Regions from separate parts of the Paraburkholderia sp. DD10 genome, predicted to be linked through region 1. Evidence: predicted binding sites of a transcription regulator. Region 1 holds the regulator's gene; the other holds the start of a gene.
What was found. The regulator FNR, encoded in region 1, switches genes on or off when oxygen is low (the NO sensors DNR and NnrR bind a similar motif). The targets are predictions, from matches to a motif close to TTGATNNNNATCAA.

Region 1 (15,196 bases):
GCTCGACGCCGGCGATCTCAATCGCATCCTCACGCTCGCTCGCGAGGCGGGCATGCTGGTCACGCTGGACGGTCGGATCGGCCGGGAGAAGTACCCAGGCATCGCCGGCTCGCTCAACGCGTTCCGGCGCGTCGCGCAAGCGCTTCGCAACGCCTCCCTGCAAGCCTCGGCGCGCTGAAGGAACTCCCGGCCAATGCGGCCACTCCCGACTGCGAGGTGCGCGACATGAAGCTGACCTTTCTCGGTGCGGCGGAAACCGTCACCGGTTCGAGATATCTCCTCGAAGGCGCGGGGCTGCGGATTCTGATCGACTGCGGTTTGTTTCAGGGCACGAAGAATCTGCGTCTGCACAACTGGCGTCCCCTGCCCGTCGATATCCACACGCTGGATGCGGTGGTCTTGACCCACGCGCATCTGGATCACAGCGGCTACCTGCCGGTGCTCGTGCGAGCGGGCTATCGCGGACCGATTTACTGCACGCGCGGCACCCGCGACCTGTGCCAGATCATGCTGCGCGACAGCGCGCGCTTGCAGGAGGAAGAAGCGGCCTACGCGAACCGCCACGGCTTGTCGAAGCATCATCCGGCGTTGCCGCTGTACACGCTGGACGACGCCGAACGCGCGCTGGAACTGCTCGAGCCGCGCGACTTCGACGTGCCCAAGCGCTTGAACGAGCACGCGTGTTTTCGCCTGCTGCCGGCCGGGCACATTCTCGGCGCGGCGAGCGTGGTGCTGTGCGTCGAAGGCAAGGTCATCGCGTTCTCGGGCGATCTCGGCCGGCCGGACGACCCGATCATGCGCGCGCCGATGCCGCTCGCGCACGCCGACTACCTGGTGGTCGAATCCACCTACGGCGACCGTCTGCACGACACAGCCGATCCCGCCACCGAGCTGGCGGAAGTCTTCGCGAAGACCTTCCGGCGTGACGGCGTTGTCGTGATTCCGTGTTTCGCGGTGGGGCGCGCGCAATCGGTGCTTCATCACATCGCGCGACTCAAAGCCACCGGCCGGATGGCGAATGTGCCGGTCTTTCTCGACAGCCCGATGGCGACGAGCGTCACGCAGCTTTATTTGCATCATGTCGGCGAGCACCGGCTGAGCTCGACCGAGGCCAACGCGATCAGCCACGCCGCGCAGAGGGTGCGCAGCGTCGACGAATCGAAGGCGATTCTGACGCGGCACGGCCCGATGGTGATCATCGCGGGCAGCGGCATGGCGACCGGCGGCCGGGTCGTGCATCACCTGAAAGCCTTTGCGCCCGATCATCGCAACACGATCGCGCTGGTCGGCTATCAGGCGGCGGGCACGCGCGGCGCGGCGCTGGCGGCCGGCGCGCCGACGATCAGGATTCACGGCGACGACGTGCCGGTGCGCGCCTCGGTGGCGAGCCTGTCGTCGTTGTCGGCCCACGCGGACTACGCCGAGATGCTGTCCTGGCTGCATTCGATACCGGAGCCGCCGCGGCGCACCTTTGTCACCCACGGCGAGCCGGCCGCCGCCGATGCGATGCGCCGTCACATCGAAGAGACGTATCACTGGCGCTGCGACGTGCCGGTCTACCTGGAAAGCGTCGACTTGCCGGCATCCGCGGAATACGCGGGCGTCGATCCCTGCGTCGCCGTCGCGAATACGGCGACGGTGCGCGGCGTGCCGGCGCCCGATGCCGCGAGCGGCGCTCCATTGAATTCGAACTGATCCAGATCAATCCGCGCACGGCGCAGCCTGACACAGTGGGCGTATGAAAGCGTGCAGGAGACCACGACATGAACGCCCGGCGGCTGCCCCACCCGTGTTCGATGAGACCGCGATGAAACACTTCTTCAGACTCGGCACGGCAACGCGCGACCCGGCTCGCCCCCGCCCGGTGACAGGTCCATCGGCGCCGCGTATCGCCCTGCCCGCGCCGATGTCGAGCGGCGGCCTGCCCATCATGGAAGCCTTCTCGAAACGGCGCACGACGCGCCGCTTCGCCACGACGGAACTCGACGAAGCGACCCTCGGCCAGTTGCTCTGGGCCGCCAACGGCGTCAACCGCGGCGATTCGGACGGCAACGGCGGACGCACGGCGCCGTCCGTGCTCGCCTTGCACGAGATCGACGTTTATGCGGCGCTCGCCTGCGGCTTATACCGCTACGACCCGTTGCAGCATTGCCTCGATCTGGTGAGAGCCGCCGATCTGCGCGGCTTGACGGGCTATCAGGACTTCGTCGGCGAAGCGCCGGTCGAACTGGTCTACGTGGCCGACCTCGCGCGCATGCACGACATCGCGCCGTCGCAGCGCGAGCCGTTCGCGTATGCGAGCGCGGGCGCGATCGTGGAGAACGTTTATCTTTTTTGCGCCGCCGCGGGGCTGGCGGTCGCCGCCCGAAGCTGGCTCAACCGCAGCGCGTTGGGCGTCGAGATGCATCTGTCGCGCGACAGCGTGCCGGTTCTCGCACAAACCGTCGGGCACTTCGATCGTTCCGAGCCTGGGGATGCGGACGATATCTCCTGAGGAGTGCGCGAGCCGAGCGCGCGTGCGCGTACTGGGCCGCGCTACGGTCGGTGTCTGCATGGCATGCCGTGAGACCGGGGCTGTTTACTGAGCGGCATCGTGTCGTGGTGCAAGCGGGACGCACGGCTGCCACTCGGTGCTTGAGTTGTCGCCCGGTGTTGTGAATCGCCTTGTCCAAATCGCGCGCTGACACACGAGCGCGCCCCTCGCCGGGCAGCGGCGCCGCCCCTGCATGATGCCGAGCAACGCATCCGTCGCGGCATCACCGGCCACTTCACTTGAAAGAAGCGTCAGCCCGCACCCGCGCAAACCGGAGAAATGCTCATCAAGCCGCCGCCTGCTGACCCGTATCCCCCGCCTCACGGATCAGCAGCACGGGGCACGTCGCGAAGCGGACGAACCGCTCGGCCACGCTGCCGATCACCATGCGCCGCAAGCCGCGGCGTCCGTGCGTGCCCATCACGACCAGATCCGCACCGCGCCGTTGCGCACAGCGCAGCAAAGCGCCGGCAATGTCCTCGCCGATGCCTTGCGTCTCCACGATCTCCATATCGCCCGTGACATTGAACTCGCGCATCTGCGCGAGCGCGTCATGCAGCAAACTCGTGCCGACCTGCCGCGCGGCGTCCGTCAGCAGATGCGGATCGCAGGCGCCCGCGTAGGTGAAAGCCGCCGACTGATCCAGCACGTACACCGCCGTCAACTTGCCGCGCGAGAGCTTCGCGAGCTGAACCGCCTCGGCGAGCGCGCGCTTCGCGGCTGCGCTGCCGTCGATGGCCACCACGATGTTCGAATACATGACTGCCTCCGGGACTAGGAATAAAACGTTGCGACAGGCGTTGGACGTTCAGACCCGCGTAACGCCGCGTTCGAGCAGGCGTTCGGCCGCATCGAAAGCCGCGCGCACGGCGGCGTCGGGGTCGGCGCTCTGCCGATGTTCGAGCGGCACCAGTTCGCCGTTGCGCAGAACCAGATCGAGTCGCGCATCGAACATGAGGTGATTCGGCGTGGCGTCGAACACCCCGCGTGAGGTGCCATCCGGCGCACGCTCGCGAATCGCCTCGATCGCGAGATGGCAACCAGAAATGGATTTGCCGAAGCGCTCGAGCCGCACGAACTGAACGGCGGCTTCGGCCTCGATTTGCGCGGACCCCGCAAACCCGAAGTACACGATCTGCATATCGATTCCCATGCCGCCTCCGAGCGTGCCTTGATACTCATCGGCCGTCGCGGCGTCAGTCGCCAGAACGGAAGCCGCGAACGACAGCGAGCCGATGAATACATGATCGGCGCTATTCGCGTCATGCGATTGACATGCGTCAACGGCGCGGCAGTGCCGCGCAGCGCCTGTGCGAACGCGGGCGCGGAATGCCGCGGACGGAATCCGGCGGCGTGAGCGTGGATCAAGCACGGATCACGCGCACCGCACCGGCGAGCGCGGGTCGCGCTCCGGTTGATCCAACGCAACGCGCCTCTGCGCCGCGCGCGTATGGTCCGGGTAATACGTCCACGGCCATTACCCTTCGGGGAGCATCACATGAACGATTCCAACTCTCTCCCTGCTCATCCGCTCGCGGATCAGGCTCGCGACGACGCGAGCGCCGCCGGCCATGTCTATCTGATCGGCGGCGGTATCGCGTCGCTAGCGGCCGCGGCGTTTCTGATTCGCGACGCCGATATGCCCGGCTACCGCATCACGATTCTCGAAGCGCTCGACCAGCCGGGCGGCAGCCTCGACGGCGCCGGTTCGTCGCGGGAAGGCTACGTCGTGCGCGGCGGCCGCATGCTCGAAAGCAAGTATCTGTGCACCTACGACCTGTTCGACTCGATTCCCACGCTCGACGGCCACGGCAGCGTCACGAAGGAAATCTTCGACTGGAACGAGACGCTGCGCACCTCGTCGAAAGCGCGGCTCGTGCGCGACGGCCGGCGCGAGGACGCGCCCGCCTACGGGCTCGCCGACACGCATCTGCTGACGCTCGGCCGCCTGTCGCTCGAACCGGAAATTCTGCTCGGCGACAGCCGCATTTCCGACCACTTCGAACCGGACTTTTTCGACACCAACTTCTGGACCATGTGGTGCACGACGTTCGCCTTCCAGCCGTGGCACAGCGCCGCCGAATTCCGCCGTTACCTGCTGCGCTTCGCGCATATGACCTCGGGCTTCAACCAGTTGCACGGCATCATGCGCACGGTCTACAACCAGTACGACTCGATGGTGCGGCCGCTGCGCAAATGGCTCGACGAGCATGGCGTGGCGTTTCGCGCCAACACGCGCGTCGTCGATCTGCGGTATGACCAAAGCGGCGAACTGAACCGCGTGTCGGGCATCGTCTGCGAACACGACAAGCGGCGCGTGGAGATTCCGGTCGGCGCGGCGGACAAGGTCATCGTCACGCTCGGCTCGATGACGGCGGGATCGAGCCTCGGCGGCACGCACCGCCCGGCCGTGTTCGATCATGCCGACAGCAGCGGCGCGTGGGCGCTGTGGAAAACCATCGCGGCGGGACGAGCCGAATTCGGCCACCCCTCGGTGTTCGCCGATCATGTCGACGAATCCAAATGGCTGTCCTTTACAGCGACGCTGCGCGATCCGACGCTGTTCCGCCTGGTCCGCGATCTGACCGGCAACGTGCCCGGCGAAGGCGGCCTGATCACCTTCCCGCAATCGAACTGGCTCGCCTCGATCGTGCTGCCTCATCAGCCGCATTTCATCGGCCAGCCGAAGGACGTCCAGGTGTTCTGGGGTTATGGGCTCTTCATCGACCGGCCCGGCAACTTCGTCGGCAAGCCGATGGCCGAGTGCACGGGCCGCGAGATCATGACGGAGCTGCTCGGCCATCTGCACATTCAGGCGGAAGCCCCCCGCATTCTCGACGACGCGATCTGCATTCCGTGCCTGATGCCGTTCGTCACCAGCCAGTTCCTGCGGCGCAAGCGCGGCGACCGGCCGCAAGTCGTGCCCGAGGGCTGGGCGAACCTCGCGTTCATCGGACAGTTTTGCGAGCTGCCGAACGACGTCGTGTTCACCGTCGAATATTCGGTTCGGTCCGCGCAGACCGCCGTTTATACGCTGCTCGGTTTGAACCGGTCGGCGCCGCCCGTGTACAAAGGCCAGCACGATGCGCGCGTGGTGTACGGCGCGGCGTCCGCGTTGCGCGGGCACTGAGCGGGCCATGCACGCCACCCCTGCCGCCATTGATCTGCATCAACGGGGCCGCCGCGATCGTTGCTGGACTCAGGCTCAACGATCCGTGCGTCACCGTCTCTTTCCGGAGCGACTGCCATGAACTACAAAACCATCGTTGTTCACCTGGACACCAGCGAGCGCGCGCATCCGCGGCTCGAAATCGCCCTGCGGCTCGCCAAACAGTTCGGCGCGCATCTGACGGGCGCCTATGCCGTGTTCTCGCCGGATCCGCGTTCGCTCCATGTGATGGCGGGAACCGCGGAGTATTACCGGGAGCAGGAAGCGCGGCGCACCGAGCGGCGCGCGGCGCTAGAGCGCCTCTTTCACGCCGAACTCCGGCGCGCCGAGGTGCCCGGCGAGTGGATCGCCATCGACGCGCCCGCGAGTCTCGCGATTCCGCGCGCGGGCCGCTGCGCCGACCTGATCGTGGCCGGCCAGGACAACCCCGCCGATCCCGAGTCGTATGTCGGCGACTTCTTTCCGGAAAACCTGATTCTGACGAGCGGCCGGCCGGTGTTGCTGGTGCCGTATGCGGGCAATGACAGAGCCACGGGCAACCGGGTTCTGGTCGCGTGGGACGGCAGCCGCGAAGCCACGCGCGCCGTGCACGACGCGCTGCCGTTCCTGCGCGCGGCGGCGAGCACCACGATCCTCACCGTGAACGGGATGCGCGCGGGCCGGCACGATGACGAGCGCATCCGTCTTCCCGGCGCGGACATCGCCACCGTGCTCGCGCGGCATGGCGTGCAGGTCGAGGTCGCCGATATCGAAACCGGAGCGGGCGGCTCGGTCGGCGAGGTGCTGCTCTCGCAGGTCGCCGACGGCGGCGTCGATCTCCTGGTGATGGGCGCCTACGGCCATGCCCGCTGGCGTGAACTCATGATGGGCGGCGCCACGCGCACGATCCTCAAGTCGATGACCGTGCCCGTGCTGATGTCGCATTGAGCCCGGCAGATTGCTTTCCCGTTCAGGAGTGTTCGCCATGTATAACAGGATTCTGGTCGCGGTCGACGGCAGCGACACCTCGTCGCGCGCGCTGGCGGCCGCCGTCGAACTGGCGCGCGAGTCGAGCGCGCAACTGCAGCCGCTCTATGTGGTCGACGTGCCGCTGATGGTCTACGACGTGCCCGCCTATGACCCGTCCTATGTGCGCAACGCGCTCGTCGAGGAAAGCGGGCGCGTGCTCGCCGACGCCGCCGCGCGGATGGCCGGCGCGGGCGTGAAAGGCTCGCCGCGCATGATCGAAACCGACCTGACGGGCGACGACATCGCGCACCGCATCCGGCTCGCCGCGGACGAGTTCGACGCCGACCTCGTGGTGATGGGCACGCACGGCCGGCGCGGCGTGCGGCGGCTGATGCTCGGCAGCGTCGCCGAACGTTTTCTGCGCATCGCCAACCGTCCGGTGCTGCTGATCTCCGCGCATTGCGCATCCCCCGCGGCGAGCGCGGCTGACGCCACCCCGCCCGCGAGCGAATCGGTCAAGGAGCCGTCATGAACCGCACAACGCTGCTGGTGCATCTCGACGACAGCGCCCGTGCCGCTGCCCGGCTCGACTATGCGCTCGCGCTGGCATGAAGCGGGCGTTTCACGGACAATGAACGCAAACACACACTTTCCGCGCGGTGTTTCCGCGGCCTGCGGCCACATGAATCACGGAATCACCCGGAACCAGCGTGTTTGCCGCGCGCACCGCTGCACCGAGCTCGTCGGGCGGCGCGCCCCATTCTTGTCCGTTGTCATTCCAAAGAGGCGCACATGCCCGTTAGCGGTAAGACGCCCATGCCGCCCAGTGCCGCTTCACGCGAGCGCCTGGGCTCGCTGGCGGCCCGGCCCGCGGTCGCGGCCACGGCCGCGTTCGTCGTGACGCTGGCCGCGATGCTGGCGGCGCGGCGCTGGTTCGACCCGGTGTTGTTCATTTGCGTCGCCGCCGCCCTGCTTCTGGCCACGAGCGCGTTCCTGCTCGTGCGCGCGCGTCGCGACGGGTCGTCCGCACACAGCGAGGCAAGCCCCGGAAGCAGCCACGCCGGCGTGAACGAGGCTCGCATGATGGCGATCATCCGCTCCTCGATGGAAGCGGTCATCACCATCGACGAACAGCAGCGCATCGTCATCTTCAATCCGATGGCGGAACAGGTGTTCGGCTGTTCCGCCATGGACGCGATCGGCTCCTCGCTCGACCGCTTCATCCCGCAACGGTTTCGCGCGGCCCATTCGCGGCATGTCGAGCAGTTCGGCGAGACAGGCGTGTCGGACCGGCAGATGGGCAGGCAGCGGCTGTTATCGGGCTTGCGCGCCAACGGCGAGGAATTCCCGCTGGAGGCGTCGATCTCGCAGATCCGCGACGGCAACACGCGCCTTTACACGGTGATGCTGCGTGACGTCACGGAACGCGTCAGGGCGGAGCGCGCGCAGCAGCAGGCGCGCGAGGAGCTGCGCGAACTGTCGGCCAATTTGCAGAACATCCGCGAAGACGAGAAAACGCGCATCGCGCGCGAACTGCACGACGATCTCGGCCAGCAACTCACCGCGCTGAAAATGGACATCTCGTCGGTCGAGCAGGCGCTGGATGCGTCGGCGAGCGCGCCGGTGCGTGAACAACTGCAAGGCATGCGCCGGCTGATCGACATGACGGTGGCCTCGGTGCGGCGCATCGCCGCCGATCTGCGGCCGGTCATGCTCGACGACCTCGGGTTGATTCCTGCGATCGAATGGCTCGCGAACGACTTCACCAACCGCTACGGCATCGACGTGGAGCGCGACATCGAAACCGGCGACGCGCGCTTCACGCCGGCGGGCGCCACCGCGCTGTTCCGCATCGTGCAGGAAGCGCTCACCAATGTCGCGCGCCATGCCGACGCCACGCTGGTCACGCTGAGCCTGCGCGCGGCGGAACAGACCTTCGTGCTGCGCATCGCCGACAACGGCCAGGGCGCGCAGCAGGCAGCCGAGCCGGCCGGCAAGTCGTTCGGCTTGCTCGGCGTGCGCGAACGCGCGCACATGCTGGGCGGCGCGGTCGACATTCATACGGCGCAAGGCGAAGGCTTCGTGCTGAGCGTCACCATTCCGGCGGAAACCGTGCAAATGCAGGAGATGCAAACATGACCCGCGTCCTGATCGCCGACGACCATGCGCTGGTGCGCGACGGTCTGCGCCATATCCTGGAGGGCGCAAGCGGCTTCGAAGTGGTCGGCGAAGCGAACGACAGCCCGAGCACCGTCGCGCTGATCCGCGAGCGGGCCGCCGACGTGCTGGTGCTCGATCTGTCCATGCCCGGCCGCAACGGCGTCGAGTTGATCAAGCAGATCAAGGAAGAAAAGCCGACGCTGCGCATTCTCGTGCTGACCATGCACGCCGAGCAGCAATACGCGGTGCGCGCGTTCAAGGCCGGCGCGTCCGGTTATCTGACGAAAGAAAGCGCGAGCGCCGAGCTGGTGGCCGCCGTGACCAAGGTCGCCGCGGGCGGTGTCTACGTGAGCCTCGCGATGGCCGAGCGGTTCGCGCAGAGCCTGAACGAACCCACCGATCTGCTGCCGCATCAGCGTCTGTCCGATCGGGAATTCGACGTGTTGAAGCGCATCGCCACCGGTCAGACGATCACCGAGATCGCGGCCGAACTGTGCGTGAGCGCCAAGACCGTGAGCACCTATAAGACGCGCATCCTCGAGAAAATGCAGATGCCGCACGACGCCGCGCTGGTGCGCTATGCGATGCGTCACAAGCTGGTCAGCGACGAGGACGACATCTAAACGCCCGCGTGACTCGCATCGGCTTGCGGGTCACAACGCGCACGGACCCCGCCGCCGCGCGTTTTCGCTCCTGCCGCCCATCGCGACCCACCGCGCACTCCGCGCACTTAGCGCACTCGCCGATCCCCGCTCCGCTCCACCCGCTGTAGGAAACGCCCTACAGCGCCTCCCTCTCGCCTACTCGAAGTTCATTCGACGCCGATTTCATTTAGATACGGCGCGACCGATACTTCGAGCCATGAACTCAAGCACTGACCACCCCGCCCTGCGCGTCTTTCTCGTCGACGATGCCGCATTGGTGCGGCACCGTATCGCCGCGCTGTTCGGCGCGCTCGACGGCGTCGAGATCGTCGGCGAAGCCGAGGAGCCCGGCGCGGCATTCGCGGGCATCGCCGCCGGCGCGGCCGATCTGGTCGTGACGGAACTGCATCTGAACGGCGGCACCGGCATGGAGTTGCTCGCGTTGCTTGCCCAACGCATGCCGCATGTGATCGTCATGGTGCTGACGAACCGTTCAGGCGCCTGGTTCCGGCGCGCATGCCTCGCGAGCGGCGCTCACTACTTTTTCGACAAGACCAGCGAATTCAATCTAGCGCGCAACGCGATCCAGCGGATCGCCGGCGAACATCGCGCGCGCACCCTTCCTCAACCTGGAGCACATCATGTCTGACGTTGCCGTCTATTCCGTCACGTCGCCCTCGCTTAAGATCCGGCAAGCCTCGCCCGCTCCCGCTCCCGCAGCCGAGCCGGCAACCGCACGGGCGCCGCGCAACGACGCGGTACGTTGCACGGCCTGCTCGATGCGCTCCATCTGCATGCCGCAAGGGCTGACATCCGAGGAATTGCAACGGATGGAATCGCTCATCTGCCCGTCCCGGACCATCAAGCAGGGCGAGACCCTCTACCGCGCGAACGATTCGTTTCAGAGCATCTATGCGGTACGCGCCGGCTCGTTCAAGACGGTCGTCATGCATCGCGACGGCCGCGAGCAGGTGACCGGTTTTCATCTCGCCGGCGACTCGCTGGGACTGGACGGGGTGTGCTCCGGCCACCATAGTTGCGACGCCGTGGCGCTCGAGGACAGCAAGGTCTGCATCATCCCGTTCCATCTGCTCGAAGCCATGTGCCGCGAGGTCAAGGCCGTCCAGCAGCACCTGCACCGGATGATGGGCGGCGAGATCGTGCGCGAATCGTCACAGATGCTGCTGCTCGGCACCATGTCCGCCGACCAGCGGGTGGCGACGTTCCTGCTGAACATGTCGGACCGCCTGCGGCTGCGCGGGTATTCGCCGGCGGAATTTCATCTGCGCATGACGCGCGAGGAAATCGGCAGCTACCTGGGCATCAAGCTCGAAACGGTGAGCCGGATGCTCTCCAGGTTCCAGCGCGACGGACTGGTCGACATACGCGGCAAGGATATCCGGATCGTGGATCACGCGGGCCTCGTGCGGGTGTGATTCCGGGGTTGATCCGCAGTGCGGTTTTCGCCCGAACGCACCGCAAAACGCGGGGCGACGCGGACCACGCCCGAACCGCTCACGCTAGCGAATGCTGAGCACGGCCGCGCCCGTCAGTCTGCCGTCACGCAGGTCGCTCAGCGCGCGGTTGGCATCCGTCAGCGGATAAGTCGTCGTTTCGATCGTGAGGCGCGTCTCGTGCGCGATGCGCATGAAGGCGAGCCCGTCGTCGCGCGTCAGATTGGCGACCGACACCACGCGCCGCTCGCCCCACAGGAACGCGTACGGGAACGACGGAATATCGCTCATGTGAATTCCGCCGCACACCACCACACCGCCTTTCGCCACCGCTTGCAGGGCTTGCGGAACAAGCGCGCCGACCGGCGCGAACAGCAACGCGGCATCCAGTTCGTCGGGCGGCGTCTCATCGCTGCCGCCCGCCCAGGCCGCGCCGAGACGCAGCGCGAGTTGCCGGGCCGCATCGTCGCCCGGACGCGTCAACGCGTACACCGTGCGCTGCTGATGACGCGCGACCTGCGCGACGATATGCGCCGCCGCGCCGAAACCGTAGATGCCGATCCGCCGCGCGTCGCCCGCCATGCTCAAGGTGCGATAGCCGATCAGGCCGGCGCACAGCAGCGGCGCCGCCTCGATATCCGTGTAGTGCTCCGGCAGATGAAAGCAGTAGCGGCTGTCGGCGACGGTGCGCTCGGCGTAACCGCCGTCGATCGTATAACCGGTGAAGCCGGCCTCGTCGCAGAGATTTTCGCGCGCCGACAGGCAGTAGCGGCAATGCCCGCAGGTGCGGCCCACCCACGGCACCCCCACCCGGTCGCCGACGACGAAGCCCGTCACGCCCGCGCCGAGTTCGGCCACCGTGCCGACGATTTCATGGCCCGGAATCACGGGCTGTTTTGGGTGCTCCAGCTCATGGTCGATCAGATGGAGATCGGTGCGGCACACGCCGCAGGTATGAACATCGATCAGGATCTGCCCAGGGCCTGGCGTCGGATCAGGCATATCCCGCTCACGCAGCGACGACGCGCTGCCGTCGAATACCATCGCACGCATCAGAGTCTCCTCGAACCGGGGCGGCCGGCGCATCGAAACGCATCGAAACGCATCCGAACGCATTGAAACAGGCCGCGCGCCCGGCCGCCTCACGCGAAGTCAGTCGCAAAAGCGGAAATACCCGCTGTGCATGAGCACCGGCTTGGCGCCGATTTCGTGCAGCAGTTGCGTTGCCGCGTGTTCGATCGGATGCCGGTTCGAGTCGAATGCGGCGATCAGATCGTCCTCACGCAGCGACGCGGCGCCGAAATGATCCTCGAGCGCTTCCGCGGTGATCGCGCACTGCACGCGCACGCCATCCACCTCGGCCGGAAACGCGACGACGAGATCGCGCGCGCAATATTCCGGACGTTCCTCGGGAAAATGAATCTTCATCATCACCACCTGGTTCCTTGCGCAGAATGCGAGGCTTGGGCGGCGTCTCCGCCCACCCGCGCATCGCGCACCACGCGTCGAGGCGGCCCGGTCCGTGGGTCGCCCCGCCCCGCACCGCCTGTCATCAGCATAGGAGCCTGGCGCGATTCGTCAAACTCAGGCCCTGCGTCCTCGTTGACCGAGGTCAATCGCACCCGGAGCGCGGCCCTTACACTGGGTTCATCCCCGTCGCCAAGGAGCGCGTGCCGTGAACGTCCTGTCCAGAAACTATCTGGTGGCATGTGCCGGGTTCGTGCTGGCCGCCGCCGCGCACGCCGCGCCGGAACCGGCCGCGCTGGTCGATCAGCATCACTGCATGTTTTGCCACACGCGCGATGCGCCGTTCCTCGCGCCGTCGTTTCAGCAGATCGCCGAGCGTTACCGCGACGTGCCGAACGCGCAGTTCATGCTCGAACACAAGCTGCGGCTCGGCGGCAAGGCGCATTGGGGCGATACGCCGATGCCGCTGCCGGCCGACCGCGGCGGCCCGCTGTCCCCGGAGGACGCGCACACGCTGGTGCAGTGGGTGTTGAGTCAATGACCCGCTTTTGAATCATGACTTCCGCGGTCTGCTCCGCCTGAACCGGACCGCCCGTTTCGGAGAATTTTCATGCGCCTCACTGTCCACCTCGACGCCTTCGACTGTACCCGCCCGATGGCATTTGCAATCCTCTGGCTGGACAAGGACACGCGGCAATGGTCGCGCGAAGGCCACCACGGGCTCGACCTGCCCGAATGGGGCACGCTGCGGGTGGATGGCGGCAATACCCTTATGTGCGGCCCGCGCGACGCGACGCCCCTCTGCGTGCTCGAAGGCCTCAGTCTGAAAGACTGCAGCGGGCCGTTCGAAGGCGAGACCGGACGCGCGCAGTGCTGCGCGGAACGCGGCCGCCTCCTGATGACCGGCCACTGGCATGTGCAGTGTGTCGACAACGAGCAGGCGCAGCCGGAACACGGCTTGTTCGCTGCCGGCGAGGAAGCGTAACGAAGCAGCGTAAAACGCCGGCTGGCGCCGGCCACCCGCTCGCGGCGCGGCGACGATCGCCCCGCGCTTACCCTACGTTTACATATCGCCGTTGCGCGTCGGATTGAGCAAGAGCACAAAGCACGCGACACCGCCAATCACGGCCGCGACACCGTAGTGGAAGAACTGCGGCGCATCGAACAGCAAACCGCGGATCGACGCAGCAATGCCCGCCAACGCCACGAATACGGCAATGGCCGAAAAAACGATTCTGCTTTCTGAGCGGACCATGATGCCCTCCACGGAGCCTGGACGGAGTGATAAAGACATCATCGCTCTCGCGGGCTGATTTCGCTTGACCGATATCAACATAGTCGGCATGCGCCGGAAAGAACACGAAACCGGCAGGCCATGGCGTCTCCCCGATGACCTCGCGAAGCCCGATGCGCTCGTCGCATCGCGGATGCAATTGGCCGCTTTTCCGTGTAAGGCAATCCTGATTCCCATATAGGGAATCCCTGTTTTTTTCATTGCGCCTTTGTATTAATGCAATTGAAAATCGGCGACCGGTCCGATCCAATAAAATAGCGTCCGGTTTTGCTCTTCAGAACCCGTCGTCGTGGCCGTATACCTTGGATATGCGCTTGGATACGCGCTTGGACACGTGCCTCTTATCGCTCGACAGGATTGGAGCGATATCCGAATTCCATTCATCGCAGCAGCACGAGCCGCGCATTCATGTAAGCGAATGGAAAGCGAATGCCGGCAAATCAGTTTTATACGAATTAACGCGTATGTCGCAAATCGCGAGTCATTGAACCGCAGCACGAATAAGCCACGATGATGTCGTTCGCCGGCGCATGCCGGCAACACGGATCGCGGCCGCAAAAGCAAACGTTTGCCAACCATCGGCGGCCACCGCAAGGGTTCATGAACCCACCCCGGAGCCGTCCCAATCAGGAGCGGAGAAGCGCATGAAGCGGGCGAAATCGAGCAAGGCCGTTGCACCAGAGGCACACATGAATTCAGCTTCGCCTGAACCGTGGTTTGAACCATCGGACAGCCTCGCCAACGAGGCGGATATCGCCGAAGGCATGTCGCGCCGCACCTTCCTCTACAGCCTCGGCGCGTTGGCGCTGTCCGCCTGCGGCGGCGGCGCGGAAGGCGGCGCGTCCGCTGCGGCCTCGGCGCAGTCGTCGACCCAATCATCGGCGCAATCGTCGACCCGGTCGACGCAAGCCGTGGCGAACAGCGCGTCATCCGGCGCATTCGTGCATCCCGGCCTGCTGCATACCCAAACCGACTTCGACCGGATGAGCCAGAAGGTCGCGGCGCAAGCGTCGCCGTGGGTCGACAGCTGGAACATCCTGATCGCGAACAGTCACGCGAGCCTGTCATGGACGCCGCGTCCGCAAGCGGTGGTCTACCGCGGCGACGACGGCGTTCACCCGCAGAACTACTCGCTGCTGTTCAACGACATCGCGGCCGCCTACGCGTGCGCGCTGCGCTGGAAAGTGACGGGCAACACGGCGTATGCGGACAAGTCGGTGCAGATCATGAACGCGTGGTCCTCGACGTTGACCGGCCTCGGCGGCTCCACGGACGTCGATCTCGCGGCCGGCATCTACGGCTATGAATTCGCCAACGCCGGCGAAATCATGCGCACGTATTCAGGCTGGGCCGCCGCCGACCTCGCGCGCTTCCAGGCGATGATGCGCAACATCTTCTATCCGATCAATCACGACTTCCTCAACCGGCACAACAACACCCAGGCGACCCACTATTGGGCCAACTGGGATTTGTGCAACATGGCGTCGATCATGGCGATCGGCGTGCTATGCGACGACCAGGCCCTGT
Region 2 (15,196 bases), 390 kb from region 1:
GATCCGTCCGGGCCTTTCGTCGCCGGGTCTCGCCGCGCGCATGGCGGCGACCTTCGACCGGTTGTCGAACGGGCGTCTGCTGATCAACGTCGTGACCGGCGGCGATGCGGCGGAACTGGAAGGCGACGGCGTGTTCGTCGATCACGACACGCGCTATGAAATCACCGACGAATTCCTGCACATCTGGCGCAAGCTGCTTGCCGCTTCGCATACCAACGACGCGATCGCGTTCGACGGCAAGCATCTGAGCTCGAAGGGCGGCAAGGCGTTGTATCCGCCGGTGCAGAAGCCGCATCCGCCGCTGTGGTTCGGCGGTTCGTCGGCGGCGGCGCACGACATCGCGGGCGACCATATCGATACCTATCTGACGTGGGGCGAACCGCCCGCGGCCGTCGCGAGGAAAATCGCCGACATTCGCGCGCGCGCCGCGGCACGCGGCCGCACGATCCGGTTCGGGATTCGTCTGCACGTGATCGTGCGCGAGACCGAGGAAGAAGCGTGGGCCGCCGCGGACCAACTGATCAGCAAGCTCGACGACGACACCATCGCACGCGCGCAGGCCTCGTTCTCGAAGATGGATTCCGAAGGGCAGCGCCGCATGGCCGCGTTGCACGGCGGCAAGCGCGGCGGGCGCGCCGAACTGGAGGTGTATCCGAATCTGTGGGCGGGCGTGGGGCTGGTGCGCGGCGGCGCGGGCACGGCGCTGGTCGGCAATCCCGAGCAGGTGGCCGCGCGCATGAAGGAATACGCGGACCTCGGCATCGAGACGTTCATTCTGTCGGGCTATCCGCATCTGGAAGAGTCGTATCGCTTCGCCGAGCTGGTGTTTCCGCTGCTGCCGAACCGGCAAAGCAAGACTTCGAATGGACCGCTGTCGGGGCCGTTCGGCGAGATCGTCGGCAACAACTATCTGCCGAAGGCGGCGAGTTCCAGTTGAGCGCGCGTGCCGCCGACGGCGGCGATGCTCATCGATAAGCAATGAGGAAAGTGATCATGGCTCAATCCAGTTTGAATGCCGATGCAGGCGGCGGCGTTGGCGCGAATGCGCGTGCGAATGCGGACCCAAGCTCGGCCGCGAATGCCCGCGGGATTCTCGACGTGTTGCGCCGCGCCGGCGCGCATCTCGCGCCCTGGCTCGCGCCGCTCGCGATTCTGCTCGCGTGGGAATTTGCCGCGCGCAGCGGGATTCTGTCGACACGCGTTCTGCCCGAACCGCTCGCGGTCGTGAAGGCCGCGTGGTCGTTGGTTCAGTCCGGTGAAATGTGGGCCGACGTGAAGGTCAGCACGTGGCGCGCGGTATCGGGCTTCGCGGTCGGCGGCGGAATCGGACTCGTGCTCGGCCTCGCGACGGGGCTCTTCAAGCCCGCCGAGATCGCGCTCGATTCGACCGTGCAGATGGTGCGCAACATCCCCGCGCTCGCGATGATTCCGCTCGTGATTCTGTGGTTCGGCATCGAGGAAGAAGCCAAGCTGTTCCTGGTTGCGCTCGGCGTGTTCTTTCCGATCTACGTGAACACCTTTCACGGCATCCGTTCGGTGGACGCCAATCTGATCGAAATGGCGCGCAGTTACGGCGTGAGAGGTTTCGCGCTATACCGGCACGTGATTCTGCCGGGCGCGTTGCCGTCGATTCTGGTCGGCGTGCGCTTCGCGTTCGGGCTCATGTGGGTCACGCTGATCGTCGCGGAAACCATCTCCGCGCAGTCGGGCATCGGCTACATGACGATGAACGCGCGCGAATTCCTGCAAACCGATGTGGTGGTGGTCGGCATTCTGCTGTACGCGGCGCTCGGCAAGCTCGCCGACGTGCTGGCGAAGAGCCTCGAGCGCGTCTCGCTGCGCTGGCACCCGGCTTATCAACGAGGAGCGAAAGTATGAGCGCAACGACATTGTCGGCGTCGTTCGGCGGCATCGCGGGCAGTGATCTGGAAGCCGAACTGGAACAGCCGCGCACCGTCGATCACGACGCCGGCGAAGCCGCGAGCTTCGAGCGCGCGGATCAGGTGCGCGATCTCAAGCAGGGTCGCGAGCACGCGGGCCGGTTGCCCCCGGCGGGGGCGCTCGCGCGCGACGACGCGCGCCGTCGCGCCGACTATTCAGTGCAATTGCGCGGCGTCGGCAAGCAGTACGGCGAGCGCAAGGTGTTGTCCGATCTGGATCTGTCGATCGAGCGCGGCAGTTTCGTCGCGATCGTCGGCCGCAGCGGCTGCGGGAAATCGACCTTGCTGCGGCTCGTCGCCGGTCTGGAAAAGTCCACCTCGGGCGTGCTGGAAAAGCGCACTGAAGATGGCCGTCCGCTCGACACGCGCATCATGTTCCAGGACGCGCGCCTGTTGCCCTGGAAGACCGTGCTGCAAAACGTGATGCTCGGCCTCGGCCGCGGCGCGCGTGAGGACGCGCGCGCCGTGCTCGCCGAAGTCGGCTTGCTCGAACGCGCCGACGATTGGCCCGCGCGGCTTTCGGGCGGCCAGCGGCAGCGCGTGGCGTTGGCGCGGGCGCTCGTGCATCGGCCGCAATTGCTGCTGCTCGACGAGCCGCTCGGCGCGCTCGACGCGTTGACGCGCATCGAAATGCACGCGCTGATCGAACGCTTGTGGCGTGAGCATCGATTCACCGCGCTGCTGGTGACGCATGACGTGCATGAAGCGGTGGCGCTCGGCGACCGGATTTTGCTGATCGAAGACGGGCGCATCGCGCTCGATCAGCCGGTGCCGCTCGCGCGTCCGCGGGCGAGCGCATCGGCGGGCTTCGCCGCGCTCGAAGACCATGTGTTGCAACGGGTATTGAAGACCGCGCCGAACGACGACGCGCTGTCTTATCGTGCGTACGACGCAGTTAACGAAGGCCGTCTCACGCGGCCGACAGACGTCCGTTGGGCCGTCTGACCTTCCTTGATCGACCGTTTCGATCGCTTTCCTGGAGTCACTCGATATGAGCATTTCCGCTATCAACGTACGCAATCAGTTCAAAGGCAAGGTCAAGGAAATCATCCGCGGACCGGTGGTGTCCGAAGTCGATGTGGATACGCCGTTCGGTATCGTCACCTCGGTCATCACCACCCGCTCGATCGACGAACTCGAACTCAAGGTCGGCTCGGAAGTGGTCGCGCTGGTGAAGTCGACGGAGGTGTCGATCGCACGTTTGTAGAACCGCTGACGAAAGCCGCTCCCGCGCGCGCCGGCGCTACTTCGCGTTTGCGCCGCTGGCGGGCGGCTCGTGCATCATTTTGTCGTTGGTCGGATGGCGCGGACGCTTGATCGGCATATTGTCCGGATTGCTCGAACCGCCCGACCCCGAGGCCGATTCAGGCGGCTTCACCATCGAGGCGGTGTCGCTTTGCGTCGGTTGCTTTGATTGCGTCGTTTGCGCGAACGCCGTCGCGCCGCTCGCTACGAACACCGCGAGTGCGACGCCCGCGGTCAGCGCTGTCAATCTGCTTCGCTCCATTTCGTCCTCCATTGCCATGCCGCCTGCTGGATTTGACGCGGCCACGTTCGTGCGACTCGCGCTCGCGAGGAAAATTCGCGCGGGCCGCATCGCGCTGCGGTTTTCATGCGCCCACGGCATCAAACGCAGGGCATAACGCGGGACACACGCCGTGGAGCGCGTCGCCGGCCAAGCGATAACAGGCACGCAATGCGTATGCCCATCGCGCTGCGTCGACGTATCCGCACCTGCATACGCCCTCGAAACTTGCTAGGATGAATTGAACAAGTCGACGGAGACGGCCATGTCGAAGTCATTGAGTCCTGAAGCGGTCGAAGCGTTGCGGCGCCTGAACGACGTCGGCGTCGGACAGCACGCGCCGAAGTTCGCGCAGTCGGTCAAGGCGGAATTGCTGGCAAGCGGCCTGGTCGCCGAGGCGGGCGACGACGAGGTCGAGATCACCTGCAACGGCCGGCAGTATCTGTCAGGCGATTGCGATTGATCCGTCGGCGATAAGCGGACGCGGGCCGGCGCAAGTCGCGAGCCGTACGCTCGCCGGCTGGACGGGCTTGGCCGCCGTCACGTCGCCTGCAATCACAAGGAGGCGGGCATGGAGCCGAAAGGCATCGACGTGGGCGATTACCAGGAGCGCTATCAGGACTACGACATCGAGGTCGCGGTCGAGCAGGTGCTCACGGGTGTCAAGGCGCATTTCAGGGTGCTGCGGGGCGACGCGGTGGTGGTCGACTGGCGGCTCGTCCATATCGACAGCTTATGGTCCACCGAGCACGCCGCCGCCGAAGCGGGCTTCCAGGCCGCGCGCGAAGTGATCGACGCGGGCCTCGCGACCTGAGCACGGGTGCGTGAAATCGCGGGCGCGTTCGATTAAGCTGGCTGTCTCGTCGTCATTTGCAGGAGAGCGCTGTGCATCTCGCGCGTGCCATCCCGATCATTCGTATCTTCTCCGAGGCAAAAGCGAGAGAGTTCTATGTGGACTTTCTCGGCTTCACCGTCGAATGGGAACATCGGTTCGAAGACAATTTTCCGCTCTACGCCCAGGTGCGCCGCTCTGACCTGGTTCTGCATCTGAGCGAGCATCATGGCGACGCGACGCCGGGTTCGACGATTTTCGTTCCCGTGCAGGACATCGACGCGTTGCATGCCGAACTTCAGGGCAAGAACTACAAGTACGCGAAACCGGGCGTCGAGGCGCTGCCGTGGGGAAGGGTGCTGGAGACGGTCGATCCGTTCGGTAACCGGATCAGGTTCTGCGAGTAGCCAAGAGCGCCACGAACGGAGTCGGGCTGCGTAGTAACGATGCCGCTCGCCGGTGTTGCGGGCGCAATGCCGCGTAAACGGAAGCGGGCGCCGGCATTCATCATGCGCGGCGCCCGCTTCAATCACTGCCCGTGGCGGGCAGTGATCGGCCAGGCGTGCTTAGTGGCCGAAGAACACCGATTGCGGGCCCGAAACCGGTTCACGCGTACCCGATTGCGACGACACGTTTTGCACGCCGCCGTAAGCATTGGATTCAGCGTTAGCGCGTTCGGCCGCAACGGTCTGCGCGTTCTGGCCTTGTTGCGAGGCCGGTGCGCCGACCGACGGACGGTAGAACGGCGCCGGGCCGTAGCCGCTCGCGAAAGCGGGGGCGGCGATCGAGGCGGAAACAGCAACCAACAGGGCGGCGATGAGCTTGGTCTTCATGGTATGACTCCGATAACGTTTCGACTTCAGTTCAGGAAGACGTCGCGACAGAGGCCGGGAGGTGTGTCTGCAACGTCGATGTGGAGCAGTGTATACCCCTACTATCGAAAATTTGTGCCGATAATCTGAAATTACTATTCTCGATACTGGAATAATCTGTCAGGCGCAGGGGCGACAAGCCTGCGCGGCGTTTCGACCCCGGTTGGCAAGGCTTTTCGTACCTGAAAAACCAGATTGGGAGCGCGGTTTATCGGAGGGACTTCGCGCCAACGTTACTGATGCCCAAGACATATATCGGGCTGTCATTCCGGATCACCTAACAATAAAAAACGGGTCGACGGGTTTTCACAGTGCCGTTCGCGAAATTCCGCTGTTTGCGTTTTTCGGCGCGACGATGACAAACGATTAAACAGGTGCAACGCTCAATAAAAAATAAAAAACCACACAACTCATGTGCCGCACTGCTTTTCGCCATTTTCCTGGTGGATGCCTTGAAAGTCGGAAATCGCTCATCATTTGTCGCGCGCGGTTTCGCGCAGTGAACTAGACTTGCCGCTAGAACAAAATCTAAGGGGATCGGGCATGCAGAGGCGGGAGAAACTGCTTTTTAATCTCGATGTTTCGAAATTGGTGGGCATTGAAATCGGCGCGCTCGACAAACCGTTCATCCAGCGAAATGACGGGAATATCCTCTACGTCGACTATACCGACCGTGAGGGCCTCGTCGAAAAATACAGGCAGGACCCCAACGTTAATGTCGAAAATATCGTCCGCGTTGACGCGATATGGGGCGAAAACACCCTGGCTGACGCCGTCGATCATCGAAAAGTTGATTATGTGATCGCCTCGCACGTCATTGAGCACGTGCCCGACCTCATTACGTGGCTCGCCGAACTTCGCAGCATTCTGAAAGACACCGGCGAAGTCCGTTTGATGATCCCAGACAGGCGGTTCACGTTCGATTATTTACGCGAGGAAACGCGCTTCGCGGATGTCGTGAACAGCTTCCTGTTGCGAGCCCGTGTTCCGCAGCCTCATTCCGTGCTGGATTTCCTGTTGAACGCAGTTCGGCTAGACTGCGCCGCCGCATGGGACGGGGAGATTGAAACTAGCAAACTCGTAAAATTTCAGACGTTCGAGAATGCAGTAAAGATAGCGCGGGACGTCCTCGATAACGGTACATACCATGACGTGCACTGTTGGGTCTTTACGCCAAAATCGTTCGGCCGTTTGATGGCGCAAATGGCGGATGTCGGATTGCTCGATTTTGCGTGCGACCGCTTCCACGACACGGAGAAGTACACGTTCGAGTTCTTTGTATCGCTGCGCCCGTCAAGTGACCGGCGTCTTATTGCCAGGTCATGGCGACGCATGGCTGAGATGGCGAAAGACATGCCGGATTCCGCAACGCACGCGTGCGGAGATGCCACGCCTCAAAAGCGAGACCCCGCGAACTGCACTTATACGATGGACGAAATCCGCGCGATGAAAACTACCGTGGAACCATTGGATCTCGACCACGGCATCAGTGCCGAATGGGCATATAGCCGTGATCCGTTAGGGTGGGCGCATGCCACCCGCTCCTCACATATGACGCGAAACGATGTATCCGGCGACACGTGAGGGTAGGCCACTTCGCGAGCCGGGCGAAACCAGAAACACAAAAGCCGCGGAAGCGCCGGAGTAGATTCCCGAAAACAAAAAGCCGTTCCGAATATTCCGGAACGGCTTTTGAATGTCTAACTTTTGAAGCGTCTGAATTCTTTGGGGTGGCTGATGGGGCTCGAACCCACGACAACAGGAATCACAATCCTGGACTCTACCAACTGAGCTACAGCCACCACTGACATCTGCTTGGCTTGCCTAAAAAACATGGCTCGCCGACGAAGAAACGAGATTATACGAACAAGAATCCGACTTGCCTAGTCCTTTATTCAAAAATTTCGACTGGCTCGCGCAGATGCTGTCTTGCCTCGTCGAAAATCGACAGGTCGCGTGCAGCCAGCCGTTTGCTGTCGGATAACACACGACGCCATCCGCGTGCGCCCGCCTCGCCGCGATAGAGGCCGAGCGCGTGGCGCGTGATTGCACCGAGATACGTGCCGCGCGCCATTTCAGCCGCGCAATAGTCGATCAGCTTCGCTTCGACCTGCTCGCGCGTGAGCGGCGTTTGCGCCGAGCCATAAAAGCGTGCATCGACGTCGGCCAGCACATAGGGATTGTGATAAGCCTCGCGCCCAAGCATCACGCCGTCGACGTGTTGAAGATGCGTTTCCACTTCGTCGAGCGTCTTGATGCCGCCGTTGATGATGATCTCCAGCTGCGGGAAATCGCGCTTCAGTCGATACGCGTAGTCGTATTTGAGCGGCGGGATCTCGCGGTTCTCCTTGGGGCTCAAGCCCTTGAGAATCGCGTTGCGCGCATGCACGACAAAGACGTTGCAGCCGGCGTCCGCGATCGTGCCGACGAAATCGCGCACGAAGCCATACTCCTCGACCGCGTCGACGCCGATCCGATGCTTGACCGTTACCGGCACCGACACGGCATCGCGCATTGCCTTCACGCAGTCGGCGACGAGTTGCGGCTCGTTCATCAGACACGCGCCGAACGCGCCGCGCTGCACGCGCTCGGACGGACAGCCGCAGTTCAGATTGATCTCGTCGTAGCCCCATTGCTCGCCCAGCTTGGCCGAACGGGCGAGGTCGTCAGGCTCGCTGCCGCCGAGTTGCAACGCGACCGGCGCTTCTTCCGGCGCAAACGCCAGATGACGCGGCACGTCGCCGTGGAGCAGCGCACCGGTCGTGACCATCTCCGTGTAAAGCCACGTATGGCGCGAAATCATGCGATGCAGCGAGCGGCAGTGACGATCCGTCCAGTCCATCATGGGTGCGACCGAAACGCGGCGCGGACTGGGAGTTTGAACTGAAGACATGGCGGCCAGGCGGCTTGAATCAAAATGCGATTTTACCGCAAGGCACCCGATGTCCTGGCTCGCTTACCGATCCGTTTATCGCGCTGGCGGAGCGACCCAGATGCGCGACCCAGCCGCGTCAATGCCAACGACCCCCACGCCCGCCGCCGCTCCATGAACTTCCGCCGTGGGAGCCGCCATATCCACCGCCGTGCCAGCCGTTCCCACCGTGCCAGCCGCCACCACCGTGGCCGCCATGCCAGCGCCCACCGTCGCCGCGGTAATAACAGCAGGACGAGCCGCCCCAGATGCCTATCGTGCCGTACACCGGTTGGTACGGCGGCCCGTATGCGTAACCGTAGCCGGGGTAATAGGATTGACCGTAGGCGTAGTCATATCCCGGCGCGACCGCGCATCCCGCGAGACTCGCCACTACAGCCAATAGAGCCGTCGATGCAATCAGCTTGCTCACGATCTTCTCCTTCGTGGATAAGGATCAGAAAGATCGTGCGTAAGAGAGTTCAGCGGCGGTTGTGTCCGCAAGTTACCGCCGTCGCGCGTCATTGGGCGTGCACTATCGCTGCACCCCGGTTCAACGCCATGACAGCAAGGCAAGGCCGCGAACTTTTCGCGCCTCAGCGGTTCTCCGCGTCGTAACAGTTAGTTAAATTTTTCGAGCCGCAACCCTAGGCGCGCTGTCACGTTCCCATCAGACGAAAGCTTCGCCTCAGCGCTTGCGCAAAGGCTCGATGAGGGACGACAAACCGTTGTGATCGATCTCGTGCATCAAGGCGAGCAGCCGGCCGATTTCGCCCGGCGGAAAGCCCTGGCTCGCGAACCAGTTCAGATAGTGGCCGGGCAGGTCCGCGATCACACGGCCTTTGTACTTCCCGTAAGGCATCACGCGCGTGACCAGCAGTTCGAGGTGTTCGGGATTCATCGTGGGGAGATCGACGCAAAAATTATTGAGCGCGGCTGAGTCGACAGAGCCGGTTGGCGCTGTTCGAACGGCATTTTAGCCGTGCTGCACGCATGACGCCGGCGTGGTAACGTCAGCGCTTTCCGTTCATACAAATCAACAGGACAAGTTCGATGGAATACCGCAGACTCGGCGACTCCGACGTGCAGGTCAGCCTGATCGGCCTCGGCACCATGACATGGGGCGAGCAGAACACCGAGCAGGAAGCGCATGCGCAGATCGACTATGCGCTCGACCACGGCGTCAACCTGATCGACACCGCTGAAATGTACCCGGTGCCGCCGCGCGCCGAAACGCAAGGCTCGACGGAGCGCTTCATCGGCACGTGGCTCGGGCGGCATCGCGGCGCGCGCGAGAAGATCGTGCTCGCCACCAAGATCGCCGGCCCCGCGCGTCAACCGCACAACCCGCGACATATTCGCGGCGAAGGCAATCAGTTCGACCGTAAGAATCTGACGGAAGCGCTGAACGACAGCCTCACGCGCTTGCAAACGGATTACGTCGATCTGTATCAATTGCACTGGCCGGATCGCAGCACGATGACGTTCGGCCGCACGGCGTACCCTTGGGTCGACGACGCGTACACGGTGCCGATCGAAGAGACGTTGTCGGTGCTCGCCGAGTTCGTGAAGGCGGGCAAGGTGCGGCACATCGGCGTGTCGAATGAAACGCCGTGGGGCGTCGCGCAGTTTCTGCGCGCGGCCGAAAAGCTCGGCTTGCCGCGCATCGTCAGCATCCAGAATCCGTACAGCCTGCTCAATCGCACCTACGAAGTGGGGCTCTCCGAATACGCGCATCGCGACAACATCGGCTTGCTCGCTTATTCGCCGCTGGCCTTCGGCTGGCTGTCGGGCAAGTATGAAGGCGGCGCGCGGCCGGCGGGCGCCCGCATCTCGCTGTTCGAGCGCTTTCAACGCTACAGCAAGCCGCAATCGATCCAGGCGACCACGCGTTATGTGGAACTGGCGAAACGTCACGGCTTGTCGCCCGCGCAATTCGCGCTCGCGTTCGTCAACAGCCGGCCGTTTTTGACCAGCAATCTGATCGGCGCCACGTCGCTCGATCAGCTGAGGGAAAACATCGCGAGCGCGGACGTCAAGCTTCCGGTTGAGGCGCTCGCGGAAATCGATGCGCTGCACGAGTTGCAGCCGAACCCGGCGCCTTGATGGAGTGGCCTGGGCGCGTTGCCTCGTGATCGATTCGAGCGACGCGCCTGAACGTCGTCGGAACGTGCCCCGGCCTCGTTGCCGGGATAGTGATGTGGCGTGGGGTTGCGTGGGTTGGTTGCGCCTTGCTTCAACGCCATCGCGTTCGGCGAATCTTTCGCTTCGCGCGCCACCGCACACGGCTTCGGACAGACGGCGGCAATCAAGCTCGCCAGCACCGTTTCAAACGATGCGAAGCATGCGGCAAACCATCGGAATTGCTGCAGGCGCCGCGCTCGACCGGCGCTTCAAAACCAAATCTCCCAAGCCGGAACACGAATCACGACCTAAACTGTGGTGGACGGGGCGGGCTGTCGGACCGGGCCGCGCGGATCGCCATGCCGGGATGCACGCCAATGGTAGGATTCAGCCCGAAAAACGGCGAGCGGCGGCGGATCAATGCGGCGTGCCGCCTACAACAGAGCGATAGGACTCAGGACATCGAATGGCGCAACAAAAAACAAACCCAAAACTCGAGCAGGCGCTGACGCGCGGGGACCTTGCAATTCGTCAGGCGAACTCGGCGCGCGCGACCGCATTGCTGCGTGCATTGGCCAAGATGATCGTCGACGCTTCCGCGACGATCGGCGTGGAGGCGTTCACGCTGATACCCGACGGCGACAAGATTTACGATCCCGCCGACGGACTATGGCCGCAGGAATTGCTGATCTCGCTCGACGGTCCTGTCGAAGAGGCGGATCCCGATGAGCTTCGCACGGTCAGGCTGATCGCCGACGACCCAGGCACGGTGTTTCGCGTTGAATGGCAGCGCGCCGACGGCAAGATCGGCCGCCAGGATGGCGGGCCGTTCGCGACGGTCGCGTTCATCTCCGACGTGGATATTCCGTGGACGGACGACGAGGACTGAGAACAGTCCATTCGCGGCGGGCGACAGGAGCGCGCCGTCCGCCGCCGTGTTGGAAATAACCCCGCGCTACTTCATCATCCGGCGCCGGAACAGCACCGCCGAGACGACGAACCCACCCACCGCATACACCGCCAGCACCGCGACGTGCAAAACCGCGTCCTCGACGGGCCGCCCGAGCATTGCCGGGCGAATCAGATCGACGGCGTGCGCGAGGGGCAACACCTGGGTCGCGGCACGCGCGGCGGCGGGCAGTTGCGAAGCGGGAAAGAACACGCCGGAGAGCAACAGCATCGGCGTCAACACCAGCGTCTGATAAAACATAAAGAAGTCATACGATGGCGCGAGTGCCGTCACCACCATCGCGATACTGGCGAACGCGAGCCCGGTCAGCACGATGACCGGCAACGCCAGCAGCATCGACGGAAAGTTCGCGTAGCCGAGCGCGCCGGCCACCAGCATGATCGCCGTGCCGGACAGCACCGACTTACTGCCCGCCCAGATCACTTCACCGAGCACGATGTCGCCGAGCGTGAGCGGCGTGTGCATGATCGCCTCCCAGGTGCGCTGCACGTGCATGCGCGAGAAGCCCGAGTACATCGACTCGAAACTCGCGGACATCATCACGCTCGACGCGACCGTGCCGGCCGCCAGAAACGCGATATACGACACGCCGTCGACGTGTCCGACCATCAGGCCGAGCCCGAAGCCGAGCCCGAACAGATAGATCATCGGATCGGCGAGATTGCCGAACATCGAGGCGATCGCGAGCTTTCTCCACACCAGATAGTTGCGGCGCCACACCGCAATCCAGTTCACGGCGTTCGCGGGCAACGCGGCGAACGGTTCCTGCCTCGACGGTGCGTCGCCGTTGCCGTGTGTTTCGTAAGTGCGTGCGTCCATTGCGTGTCTCGTGCGGTGTCGTTGTAGCCGTAACAGATTTGCCCGGCGTCAGTCCTGCATCTCGCGGCCGGTGAGCCGCAGGAACACATCTTCCAGATTCGCCGGACGATGCAGATAGCGCAGGTCGGCGCGTTGCTTGAGCCGCGCATGCACCGGCTGCGCGTCGTTCACATAGCAGAAGAGCGTCTCACCGCTGATCTCGGTTCGCTCGACAAGCGGCGCCAGTTCGTCGCGCAACGCAACCGGGTCGGGACCGAAGATCTCGATCACGTCGCAGCCGATCTCCGACGCGATCAACGTGCTCGGCGCGCCCTCGGCGATCTTGCGTCCTTCCTCGATCACGCACAGCCGGTTGCAGAGCCGCTCGGCTTCTTCCATGAAATGCGTGGTCAGCAGGATCGTCTTGCCGCGCGCGAGCAACGAGCGCAGCCGCTCCCAGATCAGATGCCGCGCCTGGGGGTCGAGGCCGGTGGTCGGTTCGTCCATGATCAGCACGTCGGGGTCGTTGACGAGCGCCCGCGCGAGCGTCAGGCGCCGCTTCATGCCGCCCGATAGCTCGCTCACGCGCGCATCCGCCTTGCTTTCGAGGCGCGCGAATTCGAGCAGCGACGGCACCATCGCGCGGCATTGCGCGGCGCTCAGTCCGAAGTAACGGCCGAACACCAGCAGGTTCTCGCGCACCGTGAAGTCGGGATCGAGATTGTCGAACTGCGGCACCACGCCGACGCGCGCCCGCGCCACCCGCGCGCGGCGCGGAATCGGCTCGCCGCACAGGCGGATCACGCCGGCATCCGGTGCGGCGATGCCGAGCAGCATGCGCAGCGTGGTGGTCTTGCCCGCGCCGTTGGGGCCGAGCAAGCCGAAGCATTCGCCGGCATCGACGTGAAACGAGAGCCCGTCGACGACTGTTTTGTCGCCGTAGCTTTTCTTGACCTGCTGGAATTCAATGGGGGCTTCGGGCATGGGATCGATGGAGGTTCCGGGAAAAACTCGCCGATGGTGCTAAGGGCCGGGAAGGCCGTCTATTCTAGGGCATCGGCGAGTTGCCGTCGGCGAGCCCGCAGCCGTTCCGAGCGCGTTTCTTGCACTGCCGCAAACCTCGCAAGACAGCCTCGATCCCGATCAAAACCCCGCACGCTCCGGATCGGTGCGCACTTAGCGTTTTCCATCCCTTGCAAGCTGAATTGCGGCGCACCATGATTCATGAAGACCGCGCTTTTCGCGGGTAGGGAGAAAATCATGGCGAGCTACAAGAAAATCCTGCTGTGCTACGACGGCTCGCGCGAAGGCCGCAAGGCGTTGCGTTGCGGCGCCGACCTGGCGTTGGATCTGAAGGCGGAAACGCATCTGTTGTCCGTGGTCGACATGCGTTCGAGCATTGCGCAAAGCGCGGGCCTGCTGACCGATGTGGCCTGCGGCAGTTTCGAGAAGACCGCCCGCGACATTCTGCAGGAAGGGGTGGACTGGCTCACCGAGCGTGGCGTGACCGCGCAAGGGCACTTTGCGTTCGGCCATCCAATCGACGAGATCGCGAATCTCGCCAACGAGTTGAACGTGGACCTCGTGGTGGTCGGTCACCGTTGCCGCACCGGTTTGTCGCGATGGTGGATGGGCGCGGGCAATACGCCGTTGCTCGACCGCGTATCGTGCAGCATCCTGGTGGCGTGTTCCTCCGCGCAGGAGCAGCAGCAAGCGGCGGCTTGATGCGCGGGAAGTGTGGCAAGTGTGGCGCGTGGCCGAGTGCGGTCCTGACAGGAAAACGGTTGCTCTTCCAGCTCCGTTCATGCGAACAGACAATCACTCATTCAAATTGACAGCGCTCAGCTTCCAGGTGAGCAGGCCTTCACGCTGGAAGATCGCCGAATAACGTGCGTCGCCGGCGCCATGCCGGTAAGTAACGACGAACTGGTTGAGGCCGCGATAGCCCGCCGTGGTTTCCGGCGGCTGCGGCGGCGCGGCGTTCTTGTTTGCCGCGCTGTTGGCCGAGCCTCCCGCGGTGGGCGATGCAGGCACGGGCGCCGGCGCGGGTGTTGCGGGCGGATTGTTGGCCGCGGGCGGAGCAGGCGGCCGCTCGCCAGGATTGCCGCGCGGCGGCATGCCGTTCAGCAATGCCGCCACGCCGTCCGGCGTCGCATAAGCGTTCACCAGCGGACCGATCAATGCCACGCCGATCATCGCGCCGATCGCGGCTAATGGATTGCCGTTGCCCTGCGCGTCGAGCCGGCGTGTCAGCAAGCCTGTGACCTCCTGCTTCAGGCTCTCGCGCAACGCGGGAAAGTCGACGTATTGATTGACGGTTTGCGCGTCGCGCGCGTCCGCCGCGCGCTTGAGATTATTCAGCGCGATATACGGCGACGCGTAGACGAACCCCAGCGCGGCGATCACCACAATCACAACCAGAGTGACGATCAAGGGCCGGTTGGCGCCGCGCTTCGTGCGTGTCGAAACTGCCATCGGGTGGGACTCTCCATCGCGTTTGATCTAGCGTGGACCGTGGCCACGCAAAAACGATCCCACGCGACAACGGTATCTGAAAGCCGATCAGGACTCGAATACGGCGCCGTGCACGTTGGCCTCGTCAGCGATGCAGCGATCGATCATGCGGCATACGGCCTCCATGGTGCCGACCATGATGAGCCGCGACGGCCCGTGATAAACCCGAACCGGTGCGCGCCGCTCCGGCTCCGCCATATTCAACCCGGCATTCAACGACACGCGGGCAAAGGCGGGCAACGACGACGGCAAGCTCGATACCCCGTCGGGCGAGTCGAACAGCGATGGCGTGCTGACCGCGGGCGCTCCGCTCACTGAGCAGGGCACCAGCTTGCGCAGACGGCGCAGACGACCGAACTGGCGAAAGGGCAGCAGGCGGGCAAGGCGTTCCATGAGTCTCTCCAGGCGATTCAACGTTGGGGCGGCTGCGATCCGGCGAACCGGCGAGCGGGCGGGTTAAAACTCTCCGGGGCGGATCAGCCCCACGGCGATACCCTCCAGCGCGAAATCCGCGCTGCCGGTTTCAACGAAGATGTTGTCGTAATCGGGGTTCTCGGCGATCAGCTCGATACCGTTTGGCCGGCGCTTCAGGCGCTTGACCGTGACGTCGTCGCCGAGCCGGGCGATGATGATCTGGCCGTCTTTCGCCTCGCTGCGCTTTTGCACCGCGAGCAGGTCGCCGTCGAAGATGCCGGCGTCGCGCATGGACA

Region 2: a site for FNR is predicted at 13,106-13,119, ahead of ACOCG7_RS19315 (universal stress protein). Genes of this name have one in related genera too.

Annotation. Positions count from the first base shown of each region.
Region 1 is NZ_CP185393.1:1,230,530-1,245,725, forward strand. It holds gene ACOCG7_RS20915 (hypothetical protein) at 1-178, shown strand, start outside; gene ACOCG7_RS20920 (MBL fold metallo-hydrolase RNA specificity domain-containing protein) at 226-1,695, shown strand; gene ACOCG7_RS20925 (nitroreductase family protein) at 1,808-2,494, shown strand; gene ACOCG7_RS20930 (universal stress protein) at 2,820-3,293, opposite strand; gene ACOCG7_RS20935 (hypothetical protein) at 3,342-3,686, opposite strand; gene ACOCG7_RS20940 (oleate hydratase) at 4,032-5,663, shown strand; gene ACOCG7_RS20945 (universal stress protein) at 5,781-6,629, shown strand; gene ACOCG7_RS20950 (universal stress protein) at 6,667-7,182, shown strand; gene ACOCG7_RS20955 (PAS domain-containing sensor histidine kinase) at 7,443-8,789, shown strand; gene ACOCG7_RS20960 (response regulator) at 8,786-9,433, shown strand; gene ACOCG7_RS20965 (response regulator) at 9,672-10,103, shown strand; gene fnr (fumarate/nitrate reduction transcriptional regulator Fnr) at 10,096-10,890, shown strand; gene ACOCG7_RS20975 (zinc-dependent alcohol dehydrogenase family protein) at 10,975-11,961, opposite strand; gene ACOCG7_RS20980 (DUF1488 domain-containing protein) at 12,061-12,345, opposite strand; gene ACOCG7_RS20985 (c-type cytochrome) at 12,584-12,916, shown strand; gene ACOCG7_RS20990 (DUF3564 domain-containing protein) at 12,986-13,360, shown strand; gene ACOCG7_RS20995 (DUF2964 domain-containing protein) at 13,439-13,870, opposite strand; gene ACOCG7_RS21000 (LamG-like jellyroll fold domain-containing protein) at 14,359-15,196, shown strand, end outside.
Region 2 is NZ_CP185393.1:842,994-858,189, forward strand. It holds gene ssuD (FMNH2-dependent alkanesulfonate monooxygenase) at 1-937, shown strand, start outside; gene ssuC (aliphatic sulfonate ABC transporter permease SsuC) at 994-1,878, shown strand; gene ACOCG7_RS19235 (ATP-binding cassette domain-containing protein) at 1,875-2,885, shown strand; gene ACOCG7_RS19240 (TOBE domain-containing protein) at 2,932-3,147, shown strand; gene ACOCG7_RS19245 (hypothetical protein) at 3,184-3,447, opposite strand; gene ACOCG7_RS19250 (hypothetical protein) at 3,731-3,928, shown strand; gene ACOCG7_RS19255 (DUF6566 family protein) at 4,037-4,279, shown strand; gene ACOCG7_RS19260 (glyoxalase superfamily protein) at 4,351-4,704, shown strand; gene ACOCG7_RS19265 (hypothetical protein) at 4,864-5,130, opposite strand; gene ACOCG7_RS19270 (methyltransferase domain-containing protein) at 5,713-6,753, shown strand; tRNA gene ACOCG7_RS19275 (tRNA-His) at 6,896-6,971, opposite strand; gene dusA (tRNA dihydrouridine(20/20a) synthase DusA) at 7,061-8,062, opposite strand; gene ACOCG7_RS19285 (hypothetical protein) at 8,181-8,513, opposite strand; gene ACOCG7_RS19290 (DUF3820 family protein) at 8,769-8,981, opposite strand; gene ACOCG7_RS19295 (NADP(H)-dependent aldo-keto reductase) at 9,134-10,186, shown strand; gene ACOCG7_RS19300 (hypothetical protein) at 10,671-11,093, shown strand; gene ACOCG7_RS19305 (ABC transporter permease) at 11,160-11,993, opposite strand; gene nodI (nodulation factor ABC transporter ATP-binding protein NodI) at 12,042-12,956, opposite strand; gene ACOCG7_RS19315 (universal stress protein) at 13,233-13,697, shown strand; gene ACOCG7_RS19320 (DUF2939 domain-containing protein) at 13,791-14,447, opposite strand; gene ACOCG7_RS19325 (hypothetical protein) at 14,535-14,879, opposite strand; gene lexA (transcriptional repressor LexA) at 14,943-15,196, opposite strand, start outside.